One region of the Nocardioides sp. NPDC057767 genome, then DNA from elsewhere that is predicted to be linked to it. Evidence: predicted binding sites of a transcription regulator. Region 1 holds the regulator's gene; the other holds the start of a gene.

The links. Region 1 encodes LexA, which represses DNA repair genes until DNA is damaged. Its sites were predicted from a motif close to TCGAACANNTGTTCGA; they were not measured.
Region 2: a site for LexA is predicted at 5,130-5,145, ahead of ruvC (crossover junction endodeoxyribonuclease RuvC). Genes of this name have one in related genera too.

What each region holds. Positions count from the first base shown of each region.
Region 1 covers NZ_JBHVKJ010000010.1:21,740-29,432, forward strand. Annotated here, with positions in the region: gene ACFVDI_RS07250 (MXAN_6640 family putative metalloprotease) at 1-228, opposite strand, end outside; gene ACFVDI_RS07255 (alkaline phosphatase D family protein) at 368-2,053, opposite strand; gene lexA (transcriptional repressor LexA) at 2,151-2,918, opposite strand; gene ACFVDI_RS07265 (LysM peptidoglycan-binding domain-containing protein) at 3,099-3,476, shown strand; gene ACFVDI_RS07270 (hypothetical protein) at 3,621-4,502, opposite strand; gene nrdR (transcriptional regulator NrdR) at 4,901-5,401, shown strand; gene ACFVDI_RS07280 (vitamin B12-dependent ribonucleotide reductase) at 5,584-7,693, shown strand, end outside.
Region 2 covers NZ_JBHVKJ010000071.1:1,861-9,553, reverse strand. Annotated here, with positions in the region: gene secF (protein translocase subunit SecF) at 1-669, opposite strand, end outside; gene secD (protein translocase subunit SecD) at 669-2,381, opposite strand; gene yajC (preprotein translocase subunit YajC) at 2,390-2,761, opposite strand; gene ruvB (Holliday junction branch migration DNA helicase RuvB) at 2,849-3,946, opposite strand; gene ruvA (Holliday junction branch migration protein RuvA) at 3,953-4,555, opposite strand; gene ruvC (crossover junction endodeoxyribonuclease RuvC) at 4,552-5,091, opposite strand; gene ACFVDI_RS25485 (DUF6458 family protein) at 5,238-5,480, opposite strand; gene ACFVDI_RS25480 (YebC/PmpR family DNA-binding transcriptional regulator) at 5,606-6,373, opposite strand; gene pdxT (pyridoxal 5'-phosphate synthase glutaminase subunit PdxT) at 6,481-7,053, opposite strand; gene pdxS (pyridoxal 5'-phosphate synthase lyase subunit PdxS) at 7,050-7,693, opposite strand, start outside.

The DNA of each region.
Region 1 (7,693 bases):
GTTGGTCAGGGCGATGGTCGCGTCGGGCCGGCCGGCGACGTGCCGACCTGGCACGACCTGGCGGGCGCCACGGACCGACTGGTTGCGCTTGACCTTCTTGGCCTCGGCGAGAGCCTCCCGGGCCTCCTCCTCTGTCACCGGCTGTGCGGCGCTGGTGTCGCCGCCGGTCCGCACCGAGCTCGCCGGGGTCGATCCGGTTGCGGGCATGGTGGCGGCGAAGGTGGCCACTACCATCCCTGCGATCAAGACGAGGGAGCGTTGTTTGCGGTTGATCCGGCGGGCAATGTTTCGCATGAGATACCAGACGTTCGGGAAGGTAGACCAGGGCAGTCTAAGGGCACGCGACTCGGCCACATCGGTGAAACGCCTAGACCGGCTCGGTGACGTGATGGAGCCGGTTGCTCCCGCTCGCGGTGGCGTACGACCTGGCCCAGGTGGCCGTGGTCCTGGAGTCCTTGCGCTCGCCGATGACGTACCAGTCCATCTGGGCCCGGTTGCGGGTCACGTCGAGGACCGAGAAGCCGTGGTCGTCGAAGTTGAGGTAGCGCACATGGCGGTTGGCGGTCCTGATGATGTTCTCGACCGTCACGCTCACCGTGCGGCGCGGTGCGCCGAGGATGTCCTTGAGGTTGTTCGAGGTCACCGAGGTGGCGACGAACTCGACGCCGGCGGTCCTGCCGAGCGGGTAGACGGCGGAGTCGTACGGCAGGTCGCAGGCCCACGCCGAGTGGATGTCGCCGGTGACGAACACCGTGTCGGTGATCGCGTTGTCGCGGATGTGCTCGAAGAGCTCGGTGCGGTCGGCGGTGTAGCCGTCCCACTGGTCGACGTTGTAGGCGATGCCGTTGTCGGGCAGCAGCCCGGTGACGTCGTTGACCGGGCTGACCAGGCTCTTCGGGAGGGCCGCGAAGGTGACCGGCGCGATCATGACCGGGTTGCCGACGATCTTCCACCGGGCGTCGGTGAGCAGGCCCTCCTTGAGCCACTCCAGCTGCTCGTCGCCGGTGATCGTACGGTCGGGGTCGTCGACGCCGGCCAGGTCGGTGCGGGCGACCTGCTCGGAGCGGTAGGAGCGCAGGTCGAGCATGCTCAGCTCGAGGAGGGTGCCGAACCTCAGCCGCCGGTAGATGCGGTCGTGGAGGTGCCCGCCGGTCTCGACGACGGCAGTGCCGTCGACACGTAGCGGCATCCACTCGTCGTAGGCCTGGTTGGCGTTGGTCTTGCGGTCGATCCAGTCGTACTCGCCGGGCTCGTTGTTCTCCGCACCCAGCAGCCAGGCGTCGTTGGCGGACTCGTGGTCGTCCCAGGTGACGATCCAGGGCAGGTGTGCGTGCGCGTCGGCGAGGTCGGCGTCGCGCTTGTACTGGGCGTGCCGGACCCGGTAGTCGGCCAGGGTGTGCATCTCGTGGGCCGGCTCGTGCGGGCGGATGTCCTCGTTGGCCATGCCGTAGCCGTACTCGCCGGGGCCGTACTCGTAGAGATAGTCGCCCAGGTGGAGGATCGCGTGCAGGTCGTCGCGCGCGGCCAGATGGCGGTAGGCGGCGAACCAGCCGGCCTGCAGGTTGGAGCAGGAGACCACCCCGAAACGTACGTTGTCCGGGGCCGCGTCCGCAGCCGGAGCGGTGCGTGTGCGGCCGACGCGGCTGGTCTGGCCGTTGTAGGTGAAGCGGTAGAAGTACCAGCTCTCCGGGGACAGGCCGGTGACGTCGAGCTTCACGGTGTGGTCGCGGTCCGGGCCGGTGAGCTGGGTGCCCTTGGCGGTGAGGCGGCTGAAGTCCGCGGTCGGCGAGACCTCCCAGTGGACCAGGATCTCCTCGCCCCGTCCGGACCCCGGGGTCGCCTCCGCGGTGGGCGTGACCCGGGTCCAGATGACCACGCGGTCCGGGAGCGGGTCGCCGGAGGCGACGCCGTGCTGGAAGTGGTTGAGCGTGGTGCCGGCTGCCTCGGCGGGTGTCGGCAGTGCCACGACTCCCACTCCTGCGGCGGTGGCCAGGCCGGCGGCGATGAGGGTGCGGCGGTCGATCTGCGTCTGGGTCGTGCTGCTCTGAGTCACGCTGTATGGAACGACGCAGCCGCCGGCCCTGTCATGGGCCGGCGGCTGGATTTCACGCAGAGTTCCCGGACTGGTCGCGGGAGGTGTGAGACAGGACTCAGAGGCTGCGCAGGACCGCCGTCACCTTGCCGAGGATCGTCGCGTGGGTGCCGTCGATCGGCTCGTACGCCGCGTTGTGCGGCAGCAGCCACACCTTGCCGTCCTTGCGGGAGAGCGTCTTGACCGTCGCCTCGCCGTCGATCAGCGCGGCCACGATCTCGCCGTTCTCCGCGGTGGGCTGCTGGCGCACGACCACGAAGTCGCCGTCGCAGATCGCGGCGTCGACCATCGAGTCACCGGAGACCGAGAGCAGGAAGAGGTCGCCGTTGCCGACCAGCTGCTTGGGCAGCGGGAAGACGTCCTCGATGCTCTGCTGGCTCGAGGTCTCCTCGGCCAGGATCGGGCCACCGGCCGCGATCCGACCGACCAGGGGAACCATGGTGGCGTCGGGGTTGGGGTTGACGACGGCCTCGGCGGTGAGCGCCGGCTCGGTCTCCTCGCCGGCCATGGCCTTGCGGTGGGCCATCACCTCGGGGAGGAAGACCTCGAGGGCACGGGGTCGCTTCGGGTCCTTGCGGATCAGACCACGCTGCTCCAGCGCGCGCAGCTGGTGGGCGACGCTGCTGGTGCTGGTCAGCCCGACGGCGGCACCGATCTCGCGCATGCTGGGCGGGTAGCCGCGCTGCTCGATGCTGTCGCGCAGGTGAGCGAGGATGCGCTGCTGACGCGGCGTGAGCCCGGTCGCGTCCGGCGGCCCGTCGGGCAGCTCGCGGACGCGGCTCTTCTTCGAACCGCCTGATCCGGTGCCTGTCTTCTGCGTGGTCATGTCATCACATTAGTCCCTCTGGCACCACGACATCAAACATCTGTTCGATCTCGTTCGAAGTGCGTGTCGGCGTTCAAAAATTCCTGACGTCGCTACTTGCGTTGTTCGAACACGTGATCTACCTTCGAACATGTGCTCGATCGAACACGTGATCGAGAGACTTGTGAACTGGAGGCCGTGATGAGTGCAACCGTCTATGTGCTGCCCGTAGCCGAGCCGCCCCGGCCCGTGCCGGAGGTGCGTCGCTCGACGGTGCGGCTCACCCGTCGTGGGCGGATCGTCGTGTTCGCCTTCGCGCTCGTCGTGCTCTTCGCGATCGCTTTCGTCGGGGCGCGGGTGGCCTTCGCGGTGGACGGTGATGCCGACAAAAGCCCCGCCCCCGCCGCTCACACGATGGTCGTCGGCGATGGCGACACGCTCTGGGACATCTCCGCGGAAGCCGTCGCCGGGACCGGCGCTTCGATTCGGGAGATGGAGCAGAGGATCAAGGAGCTCAACGGTCTCGAGTCCTCGATGCTCGTGTCCGGGCAGACCCTGATCGTTCCGACCGCGCCGTAGCGGGCGCCCACAGATGTCCGGCTGCTCCTTCGAGGGAGTCAGCCCGCGCGGCGGGCACCCTGGCAGCCGGCAACCGGGGAAATGTGAGAGTGCTGCAGACGATGGGAAGCGTCTGCAGCACTCTCGCTGTCCTGGCGGTCGTCGTCAGTGACGCCCGCGGTAGGGCGTGTCCGGCTCGGGCGGCGGCCACTGCTTGTTGCGGGTGCTGTGACGCGGCGGCCACTCGTCGTCCGGCTGAGCGGCGGGCGGTTCCTGGGGCTGTCGTTGGGTGGGCATCGCCTGCGTCGCTGCCGGATCCTGGGTCAGTCGAGCCCTCGAGCCGGTCTGGCCGTAGCTGGCCGGAGCCTGGTAGGCGCCGGACTGATACTGCGAGGAGCCGGCCTGCTGGGTGGGGTAGCTGTCGGTGCCGTAGCCCTGCGAGCCGTACGCCGGGGAGCTGGTCGGCGTGGAGGCCGGGGTCGGCGGGCTCGTGTAGTAGGGCGGGGTGCTCGGCGGCGTCGGCGGCTGGTAGCTCGGCGTGCTGTAGGCCGACCGGCTCCCGGTGTTGCCGAAGTCCGAGGAGCTGCTCGTGTAGCCGTAGGGCGACTGGGAGCCCGTGTCGGTGTAGGCCGAGCGGCTGCCGGTGTCACCGTAGGGAGCCTGGCTCCCGGTGTCGGAGCTGTGCCGGCCGTAGGAGCCGGTGTCCTCGTAGCCGTAGGAGCCGGTGCCGTAGTAGTCCTGCTCCATGTAGGTCGTCTGGTCGCCGTATGGCTGCTCCGGGTAGTCCTGCTCCTCGACGTAGGCGTTGGAGTGGCTTCCGGTGTAGTCGTCGGCGGGCGGTGGGGTGGGGGAGCCGGTGAGGGCCCGCCAGGCCTTCCCGGCGAAGGTGAAGGTCAGGAAGAGACAGGCGACTGCGACGACGGCCGCGACGGCGAGCTTCACCCAGGCGCCGGAATCGCCTCCTCGTGCGTCGGCCCCGAAACCGACGGCGACCCACACCAGCACTCCCCAGATGACGAGGAATGCCAGCGTCGCGATCGCAGGCAAGATGAACGGTGGCCGGGGACCGCTTCTGGGGCGCGTGCCTCTCCGCGACCCGACGCGATTTCCTCCGGAGATGTTTGTCACGGGGTCATTCTTACCCATCTGGGCCAGCGCGTCGCCGCTGAACCGGAATCTTTCGGTGTTTGACCGACGACACGCCGGGCGCACGGGGAAACGCGGCGCTCGCTTGCATCGACTGGGGGGCGGGCGTACGGTTACCACTACATCTAGTAGTTACACCGCTGTAGTTATCCACATCTAGTTCACATGAACAGGTGGATGACCCACAGCGACGGGGGTGTTGTTCCACAGGGACTCACGCTCAATTCCACAGGTTCCACAGGCTCGGGCCGCCGCTGAGACGGCCTGGATCCACAAGGCTTCACGAGAGGGGCTCGACCGTGCACTGTCCGTTCTGCCGACACAGCGACACCAAGGTTCTCGACTCCCGCGTGGCCGAGGACGGCGGCCAGATCCGGCGTCGTCGGGTCTGCCAGGAATGTGGGAAGCGGTTCACGACCGTCGAGCAGATGCAGCTGATGGTGGCCAAGCGCTCCGGCGCGGCGGAGCCGTTCAGCCGCGACAAGGCGGTGCACGGCGTACGCAAGGCGTGCAAGGGCCGCCCGGTCACCGAGGACCAGCTCGCCTGCCTCGGCCAGGAGGTCGAGCAGGCGCTGCGGAGCCAGGGGTTGGCTGAGGTGCCCAGCCACGAGGTGGGGCTGGCGATCCTCGCGCCGCTGCGCGAGCTCGACGAGGTGGCCTACCTGCGCTTCGCGAGCGTCTACCGGGCCTTCGGCTCGGCCGACGACTTCGAGCGCGAGATCCAGATGCTGCGTACGGAACGGGAAGTCCAGGACTTCGAGGCAGAACATCCGGTCGAGGCCCCGGTGGGCACCGACTGATCCCACGGCCATGGGAGATGGCACACAGACCGGCCCGGGCAGGCCGTGGGGAAGCGACCTGTCCGGGCCATCCAGCAAGACAACAGCACGACGCACGAAGCCCGAACGGGCGCACAGGAGACTCCACCATCAGCACCGACCAGCAGTACGGCACAGCGATCGATGACAACAGGGGGAACGAAATGACAGACACGGCATCAGAGGCACAGGCATCGTCGAAGGCGGGCGCCGGGCTGAAGATCGAGCGGATCTTCAGCACCGAGGGCGTCCACCCCTACGACGAGATCACCTGGGAGCGACGCGACGTCGTCCAGAAGAACTGGAAGACGGGTGAGACCGTCTTCGAGCAGACCGGGGTCGAGTTCCCCGACTTCTGGTCGATCAACGCCTCGACGATCGTGACGACCAAGTACTTCCGCGGTGCCCTCGGCACCGACAAGCGTGAGCAGAGCCTGAAGCAGCTGATCGACCGGGTCGTGAACACCTACGTCGCCTCCGGCAAGGAGAACGGCTACTTCGCCTCCGAGGCCGACGCCGACCTCTTCGGTCGCGAGCTCACCTGGCTGCTGGTCAACCAGCACTTCGCGTTCAACTCGCCGGTCTGGTTCAACGTCGGCACCGAGTCCCCCCAGCAGGTCTCGGCCTGTTTCATCCTCTCGGTCGACGACTCCATGGACTCGATCCTGAACTGGTACAAGGAGGAGGGCCTGATCTTCAAGGGCGGCTCCGGTGCCGGTCTCAACCTCTCCCGCATCCGCTCCTCCAAGGAGCTGCTGAAGTCCTCCGGCGGCACCGCCTCCGGCCCGGTCTCCTTCATGCGCGGCGCCGACGCGTCCGCGGGCACCATCAAGTCCGGTGGCGCCACCCGTCGCGCCGCGAAGATGGTCGTCCTCGACGTCGACCACCCCGACATCGAGGAGTTCGTCGAGACCAAGGCGCGCGAGGAGGACAAGATCCGCGCGCTGCGCGACGCCGGCTTCGACATGGACCTGGGCGGCAAGGACATCTCGTCCGTGCAGTACCAGAACGCCAACAACTCGGTGCGCGTCTCCGACGAGTTCATGCGCGCGGTCGAGGAGGGCAAGAAGTTCGGCCTCCGGGCGCGTACGACCGGTGAGGTCATCGAGGAGATCGACGCCCGCGAGCTGTTCCGCAAGATCTCGGTCGCCGCGTGGGAGTGTGCCGACCCGGGTCTGCAGTACGACGACACCATCAACGACTGGCACACCAACCCGGAGACGGGCCGGATCACCGGCTCCAACCCGTGCTCGGAGTACATGTCGCTGGACAACTCCTCCTGCAACCTGGCGTCGCTCAACCTGCTGAAGTTCCTCAAGGACGACGACACCTTCGACGCGGTCCGCTTCCAGCAGGCCTGTGAGGTCGTCTTCACCGCGATGGACATCTCCATCTGCTTCGCCGACTTCCCGACCGAGGCGATCGGCGAGACCACCCGCGACTACCGCCAGCTCGGCATCGGCTACGCCAACCTCGGCGCCCTGCTGATGGCGATGGGTCTCGGCTACGACTCCGAGGGCGGCCGGACCATGGCTGCCGCCATCACCTCGCTGATGACCGGTGCCGGCTACAAGCGTTCGGCCGAGCTGGCCGGCGTCGTCGGTCCGTACGCCGGCTACGCCCGCAACGCCGAGGCCCACCAGCGGGTCATGCGCAAGCACCAGGCCGCCAACGACGCGGTCCGCTCGATCAACCCGGTCGACCGCAACATCATCGACGCGGCGACCCGGGTGTGGTCCGACGTCGTCGAGATCGGCAAGGTCAACGGCTTCCGCAACGCCCAGGCCTCGCTGCTCGCGCCGACCGGCACCATCGGCTTCATGATGGACTGCGACACCACCGGCATCGAGCCGGACTTCTCGCTGGTCAAGTTCAAGAAGCTCGTCGGCGGCGGCTCGATGCAGATCGTCAACCAGGTGATCCCGCGGGCGCTGACCAAGCTGGGCTACCAGGCCGAGCAGATCGAGGCGATCGTCGCCTACATCGCCGAGCACGGCCACGTCGTCGACGCCCCCGGCCTGCGCCAGGAGCACTACGAGGTCTTCGACACCGCGATGGGCAAGCGTGCGCTGCAGCCGATGGGCCACGTACGCATGATGGCGGCTACCCAGCCGTTCCTCTCCGGCGCGATCTCCAAGACCGTCAACCTGCCCGAGTCGGCGACCGTCGAGGACATCGAGCAGGTCTACATGGAGTCGTGGAAGCTGGGTCTGAAGGCCACCGCGATCTACCGCGACAACTGCAAGGTCGGCCAGCCGCTGGCCGACGGCAAGT
Region 2 (7,693 bases), on a different contig from region 1:
GAAGACCACCACGGTGTCGTAGAGCGAGTAGCCGAGGATCGTCAGGAAGCCGGTCACCGTCGCGGGCGTCACCTCGAAGCCGACGATCGCGTAGACGCCCACGGTCAGGAGCACGTCGTGCGCCAGGGCCACGACGGCCGCGACCGACATCTTCCATTCCTTGAAGTAGATCCAGATGAACGCGATCACGCCCAGCAGGAAGATGCCCAGCGCGAGGCCGGCCTTGGTGGCGACCCGCTCGCCCCAGCTCGGTCCGATGCCGGTGCGGGAGACGTCGTCCTCGGGCACGTCGGCGGTCGCGGTGATCGCCTTGATCATCGCCTGGTCGTCCTCGGACCCGTCCGGGATCGCCTCGGTCTCGATGACGATGGAGTCGGAGCCGGCAGTACGCACCGTGGCGCTGTCGGCCTCCTCGACCTCGGTCTCACCGATGACTCCGCGCAGCTCGTCGGCCAGCTTCTGGTCGGCGCCGTCGACCGAGACGGTGTAACGCGTGCCGCCGGTGAAGTCGATACCGAGGTTGAGCGGCCTGAGGAACATCCCGCCCACGATGACTGCGAGCAGCACGATCGACGCGGCGTACCAGATCTTGCGCTTGCCGACGAAGTCGAACGACTTCTCGCCGGTGTAGAGCTCCTTGCCGAGCCGCGAGAAAGAGAACTTGCTCATCAGGCCTTGCCTCCAGCCAGAGTGGTGCCCGAGCCGGGCATCATGCCGATCGCACGCTTGTCCATGCCCGAGAGGACGTGGCCCTTGTTGTAGAAGCCCCAGCCGGCCATGAGCTTGGTCATCGGGTGGGTGAACCAGAAGAACACCAGCACGTCGATGACCGTGGTCAGGCCGAGCATGAACGCGAAGCCCTTGACCTCGTTGGTCGCGAAGACGTAGAGCACGAACGCGGCCAGGAACGAGACGCCGTCGGAGGCAAGACAGGTGTTTCGTGCCCGCGGCCACGCGGTGTCGACGGCCACCCGCATGGAGCGCCCCTCACGCATGTCGTCACGCATCCTCTCGTAGAGGATGATGAACGAGTCGGCGGTGATGCCGATACCGACGATCAGACCGGCCACACCGGGCAGGTCGAGCGTGACGCCCGCGGTCTCGCTGAGCAGCAGGATCATGCCGTACGTCGCAGCACCCGCCACGGCCAGCGATCCGATCACCACGATGCTCATGCCTCGGTAGTAGAGGATCGAGTAGATCACCACGAGGATCAGACCGACGAGACCGGCCCACAGGCCGGCGGTGAGCTGGTTGCCGGCCAGCGTCGGGCCGATGACCCGGGTCTGGATGCCGTCGTCGGGGAAGTCGAGCGGCAGCGAGCCGTACTTCAGGTTGTTGGCCAGCGCGGCGGCGCTCTCCTGGGTGAAGTCGCCGCTGATCTGGGCACCGCCGCTGATCCGCGAGTCGGCGGTCGGAGCGGAGATGACCTTGGCGTCCAGGACGATCGCGAACTGCTCGCCGGTGCCGGCGATCGCGCCGGTGGTGTCGGCGAAGACCTTGTTGCCCTTGGACTTGAAGTCGAGCGTGACGACGTAGTTGGCCTGCTGCTGCGGGATGCCGTAGGAGGCCTCGTCGATCTCGGTGCCCTCGATGACCGCCGGGGTCAGCAGGTAGGGAACGCCGTCGTTGTCGCAGGTCAGCAGCGGCTTGCCGGGGATGTCCTCGGCGGGCTCGGCGCCCGGGGCCGGGCAGCTGAAGGAGTTGTAGGCGGTCGCCCACTCCTGCGGGACGTTGCGCATGAACTTGACCGCGTCGTCGACCTTCACGACCGCGTTGTCGTTCTGCTTCTCGGGTTCGGCGCTCGCGGAGGCCGACGGGCTGGCGCTCGGCTCGGTCTTCTCCGAGGCCTTGTCAGAGGCCTTGTCGGACGCGCTCGCGGTCTCGGTGGCGCTGGCGGTCTCGCCACCGAACGGCGCCCGCGGCGAGGTGCCGGGGACGGTGCCGGTCGAGGGGTCCTCGATCATAGAGCCGCCGGCGTCGGCGCCGGAGCCACACTGCGTCTGCGGGCTGCAGGCGACCAGTCGGAAGCGGAGCTTCGCGGTCTGGCGGACGCGCTCGGCGGTCTCCTGCTGCACCTTGCCGGTGCCGGGGATGGAGACCTTGATGACGTCGTTGCCCTCGGTGGTCACCCGGCCGCCGGTGATGCCGGAGCCGTTGACGCGCTGGTCGATGATCGCCTTGGCCTCGTCGAGGCTCTCCTTCGGGACCGAACCGCCCTCGGAGTTCTCTGCGGTCATCGAGATCTCGGTGCCGCCGCGGAGGTCGAGGCCCAGCTCGGGCTTCCAGGTGCCGGCGAACGCGATGCCGCCGAACATGATCGCGATCGCCAGGAAGAGCAGTGCGAGTGTCCGCCCTGGGCGCGCGGTCTTGCGTGCCATGAGTTCGGTCAGTCCTTCTTGTCGAGGTCCACGATGACGTTCTCGGCATCGGCGGAGGTCTCGTCGGCCGCAGCCTCGACCTCGGTCTCCTCGCCGGCCTCGTCGTCGGATTCGTCGGAGTCGCCGGCGGGCGCGACCTTCTGGGCCACGGCCTGGCGCACGACCTGGATGACGACGCCATCGGCGATCTCGACCTTGATGTTGGTCGTCGTCTCCTCGACCTCGGTCACGGTGCCGAAGAGCCCAGCGGTCAGCATCACCCGGTCACCCGGCTGGAGGTTGAGCTGGAGCTCTCGAGCCTCCTTCGCACGCTTCTGCTGCGGCCTGATCAACAGGAAGTAGAACAGGACGATGATGACGATAAAAGGAAGGAATTCCACGGGGGTTCGGCTCCGACAGTCTGAGTGGTGGCCGGCAAGCGCACGGCGACGTGCAAGTCTAACCAGGCACCTGGTTGGGACTGTGAATCAGGCCTCATCCCAGAGCGTGTCCCTGGACCAAGCCGCCGCCTCGGCGCTGGCCGGCACCGGCAGCCCGAGGTGCTCCCATGCTGCCGGGGTCGCGACGCGGCCCCGCGGCGTACGGGCCAGGAAGCCGCTACGTACGAGGAAGGGCTCGGCGACCTCCTCGACCGTCTCGCGCTCCTCCCCCACCGCGACGGCGAGGGTGGAGATGCCCACCGGACCGCCGCCGAAGCGGCGGCACAGGGCGTCGAGGACGGCCAGGTCGAGGCGGTCCAGGCCGAGCGGGTCGACCTCGTAGAGGTCGAGCGCCTTCTGGGCGACCTGCTGGGTGACCGTGCCGTCGGCCTTGACCTGGGCATAGTCGCGTACGCGGCGCAGCAGGCGGTTGGCGATGCGTGGGGTGCCGCGGGAGCGGCCCGCGATCTCGGCGGCGCCGTCGTCGCGGAGAGTGACGTCGAGCAGGCCCGCGGAGCGGCGCACGATCAGCTCGAGGTCTTGTGGGTCGTAGAGCTCCAGATGGCCGGTGAAGCCGAACCTGTCCCGCAGCGGCCCCGGGAGGAGGCCGGCTCGCGTGGTCGCGCCGACGAGCGTGAACGGCGGCAGATCGATCGGGATCGCGGTCGCGCCCGGGCCCTTCCCGATGACGACGTCGACGCGGAAGTCCTCCATCGCCAGGTAGAGCATCTCCTCGGCGGGGCGGCTCATCCGGTGGATCTCGTCGACGAAGAGCACCTCGCCCTCGTTGAGCCCGCTCAGGATGGCGGCGAGGTCGCCGGCGTGGGTGATCGCGGGGCCCGAGGTGATCCGCAGCGGCGCCGACATCTCGGCGGCGATGATCATCGCGAGGGTGGTCTTTCCGAGGCCCGGCGGCCCGGACAGGAGTACGTGGTCAGGGGCTCGCTCACGCTGCCTCGCCGCCTCCAGGACCAGGCTGAGCTGTTCCCGGACGCGTTGCTGGCCGATCAGCTCGTCGAGGCTCTTGGGGCGCAGCGCGGCCTCGACCGCCCGGTCGTCCCCGTCGGCCTCGGCGATGGTGAGCGAGGAGCTGTACCCATCAAAGCGGGAGTCCTCCTCGGCCGCGGTCAGGTCGTCCTCGTGCATGCGTCCTTATGCCTTCGAAAGAGTGCGCAGCGCGGCCCGCAGCAACAGCGAGATGTTGGCCTGGTCGCCGGCCTCCGGCTCGATGGCGGTGACCGCCTTGTCGGCGTCCCGGGCGTTGTAGCCCAGGCCGACGAGGGCCTCGGCGACCTGGTCGCGCCACGGTGCGGCGTCCGGCTGGGCGGCTGCGGGCGCCGAGGCGGTGCCCGCGGGCGCGCCGATCCGGTCCTTGAGCTCCAGGATCACCCGCTGGGCGCCCTTCTGACCGATGCCGGGGACCTTGGTCAGCGTCTTGGCGTCCTCGGTCGAGATGGCCAGCCGGATGCCGTCGGGCGAGAGCACCGCGAGCATCGCCTGGGCGAGCTTCGGGCCGACCCCGGAGGCGGTCTGGAGGAGCTCGAAGAGCGTGCGCTCGTCGGTGTCGGTGAACCCGAAGAGGGTCAACGAGTCCTCGCGCACGACCAGACTGGTCGGCAGGTGCGCCTCCTCGCCGGTGCGGAGCGTGGCCAGCGTGTTGGGGGTGCAGAGCAGCTCGATGCCGATACCGCCGACCTCGACGACGGCGGTGGAGAGACTGACGGCGGCGACCTTGCCGCGCACGGACGCGATCATCTACGTGACCCTTCTGTTGAGCGCTTCCCTGCCGCGGCCACCGCGGCTTCGATGCGGTTCTGGGCGCCTCCGCGCCACTGGTGGGTGATGGCCAGCGCGAGCGCGTCGGCGGCGTCGGCAGGCTTCGGCGGGGTCGGGAGCCGCAGGATCCGGGTCACCATCGCGGTCACCTGGGTCTTGTCGGCGCGGCCGTTGCCGGAGACGGCGGCCTTGACCTCGGACGGGGTGTGCAGGGCGACCGGGAGGCCGCGCCGGGCGGCACAGACCATGGCGAGACCGCTGGCCTGGGCCGTGCCCATGATCGTGGAGACGTTCGAGCGCGCGAAGATCCGCTCGATGGCGACCGCGTCGGGACGGTGCTCCTCGATCCAGGCGTCGATCCCCTTCTCGATGCTCACCAGCCGCTCCCAGACGGGAAGGTCGGCGGAGGTACGGATCACGCCGACGTCCACCATCGAGAGCGGCCGGCCGAGCGAGCCGTCGACCACGCCCATCCCGCACCGGGTCAGGCCGGGGTCGATCCCAAGCACGCGCACTGGAGCACCTCTTCCACAACGACTGAGCCGGCCGGGTGTCGAACGTCTGTTCGCAGACTACCGGTCGGCTGCTGCCTCCGGGCTCGCGACACCCTCATTCAGGAGGATGCGACGTGCACGGAGGCCCCGGGATCGAGGCGCCGTGCTCACAGGGTGTCGGTGCGTCGCTCCTCGACGGTCTCCGTACCGTCGGCGTGCCTCCGCCGCGCGACCGTGCGTGACCGACCGCCGGTGTTCAGGGTCACCGCGGTCAGGATCAGCACCAAGGCTCCGACAGCGGCCAGGATCCAGCCGATCATGGTCAGATCGACCCCGCTGACCGAGACGTGAACAGCCAACGCCAGGACAAGTCCGACGACGAGCAGAATAGCTCCTACGCCGTATCCCATCGTGTACTCCTTCCGGTGCGAACCGGCCCTCATGGCGGTTCGTGACCTTCCGGGTACCCAGCATCAGGCCCGAGAATGAGCCGGTTCGCCGTACGGCCCGGCCCCCAGCTCGACCAGCGGAGCGATCAGGCGTCGACGGTCTCCATGACCTCGTCGGGGACGTCGGCGTTGGAGAAGACGTTCTGCACGTCGTCGAGGTCGTCGACGGCGTCGATGAGCTTGAAGACCTTCTCGGCCGACGAGGCGTCGGCGACCGGGATGTCCATGCTCGCGACGAACTGGACCTCGGCGGAGTCGTAGTCGATCCCCGCGTCCTGGAGCGCGGTGCGGACCGCGACCACGTCGGAGGGGTCGGAGACGATCTCGAAGGACTCACCGAGGTCGTTGACGTCCTCGGCACCCGCGTCGAGGGTGGCCTCGAGCAGGTCGTCCTCGGAGACCTCCTTGCCCTCCTGGGCCTTCGCCACCACGACGACGCCCTTGCGGTCGAAGAGGCGCGAGACCGAGCCCGGGTCGGCCATGGTGCCGCCGTTGCGGGTGACCGCGGTGCGGACCTCCATGGCCGCCCGGTTGCGGTTGTCGGTCAGACACTCGATCAGGAGTGCGACGCCCTGCGGACCGTAGACCTCGTACATGATCGTGTCGTAGCTGACCCCGCCGCCGTCGAGCCCACCGCCACGCTTGACCGCGCGGTCGATGTTGTCGTTGGGGACCGACTGCTTCTTGGCCTTCTGGATGGCGTCGTAGAGGGTCGGGTTTCCGGACGGGTCGGGACCACCGGTCTTGGCCGCGATCTCGATCGTCTTGATGAGCTTGGCGAAGAGCTTGCCGCGCTTGGCGTCGATCGCCGCCTTCTTGTGCTTGGTCGTTGCCCACTTTGAGTGGCCGCTCATCGTTGAACCGTCCTTTGCCCCACGTCGTCGTCTCTGCTTGTCGAGCCGCCACCGGAGTCGTCACAGGGCAGCAGGTGCCCATTCTAACTACGTGCGGTCCGCCACCGTCAGCAGCAGGTGTCCAGGAACAGCCGGTGCAGCCGGTCGTCGGCGTTGACCTCGGGATGGAAGCTCGTCGCCATCAGCTGGTTCTGGCGTACGGCGACGGGGTGGCCCTCGACGCTCGCCAGCACCTCGACGCCGTCACCGATCTCCTCGACCCACGGCGCGCGGATGAAGACGCCGTGGACCGTGCCCTCCAGCCCGGTGACCTCCAGGTCGGTCTCGAACGACTCGGTCTGGCGCCCGAAGGCGTTTCGCCGCACCGTCATGTCGAGCCCGCCGATGGTCTCCTGGCCAACCGCTGCGTCGAGGAGGCGGTCGGCCAGGAGCACCATCCCGGCACAGGTGCCGAGCGCCGGCATCCCTGTGCGGACCCGCTCACGGAGCGGGTCGAGCAGCTCGAAGGTACGAGCCAGGCGCCACATCGCCGTCGACTCGCCGCCCGGGATGACGAGAGCGTCGCACGCGTCGAGCTCCTCCCGGCGGCGTACGGACGTGCTCTTCACACCCAGGCGGTCCAGGGCGGCGAGGTGCTCGCGGACGTCGCCCTGGAGGGCGAGGACGCCGACCGTGGTCACCAGCCGCGCTCCGCGAACTGGATCGACCGGGCCGGCTCGTCGACGTTGATGCCGACCATCGCCTCGCCGAGACCGCGGGAGACCTTGGCGATCACGTCGGGGTCGTCGTGGAAGGTGGTCGCCTTGACGATCGCCTCGGCGCGCTGGGCGGGGTTGCCGGACTTGAAGATGCCGGAGCCGACGAAGACACCCTCGGCGCCGAGCTGCATCATCATCGCGGCGTCGGCCGGGGTCGCGATGCCGCCGGCGGTGAAGAGGACGACCGGGAGCTTGCCGTTGGCGGCGACCTCCTTGACGAGCTCGTAGGGGGCCTGGAGCTCCTTGGCCGCCACGTAGAGCTCGTCGTCGGCGAGCGCGCCGAGACGGCGGATCTCGCGGCGGATCGTGCGCATGTGGGTGACCGCGTTGGACACGTCGCCGGTGCCGGCCTCGCCCTTGGAGCGGATCATCGCCGCACCCTCGGTGATGCGGCGCAGGGCCTCGCCGAGGTTGGTCGCGCCGCACACGAACGGCACGGTGTAGGCCCACTTGTCGATGTGGTTCTCGTAGTCGGCCGGGGTCAGCACCTCGGACTCGTCGATGTAGTCGACGCCCAGGGACTGCAGCACCTGCGCCTCGGCGAAGTGGCCGATGCGGGCCT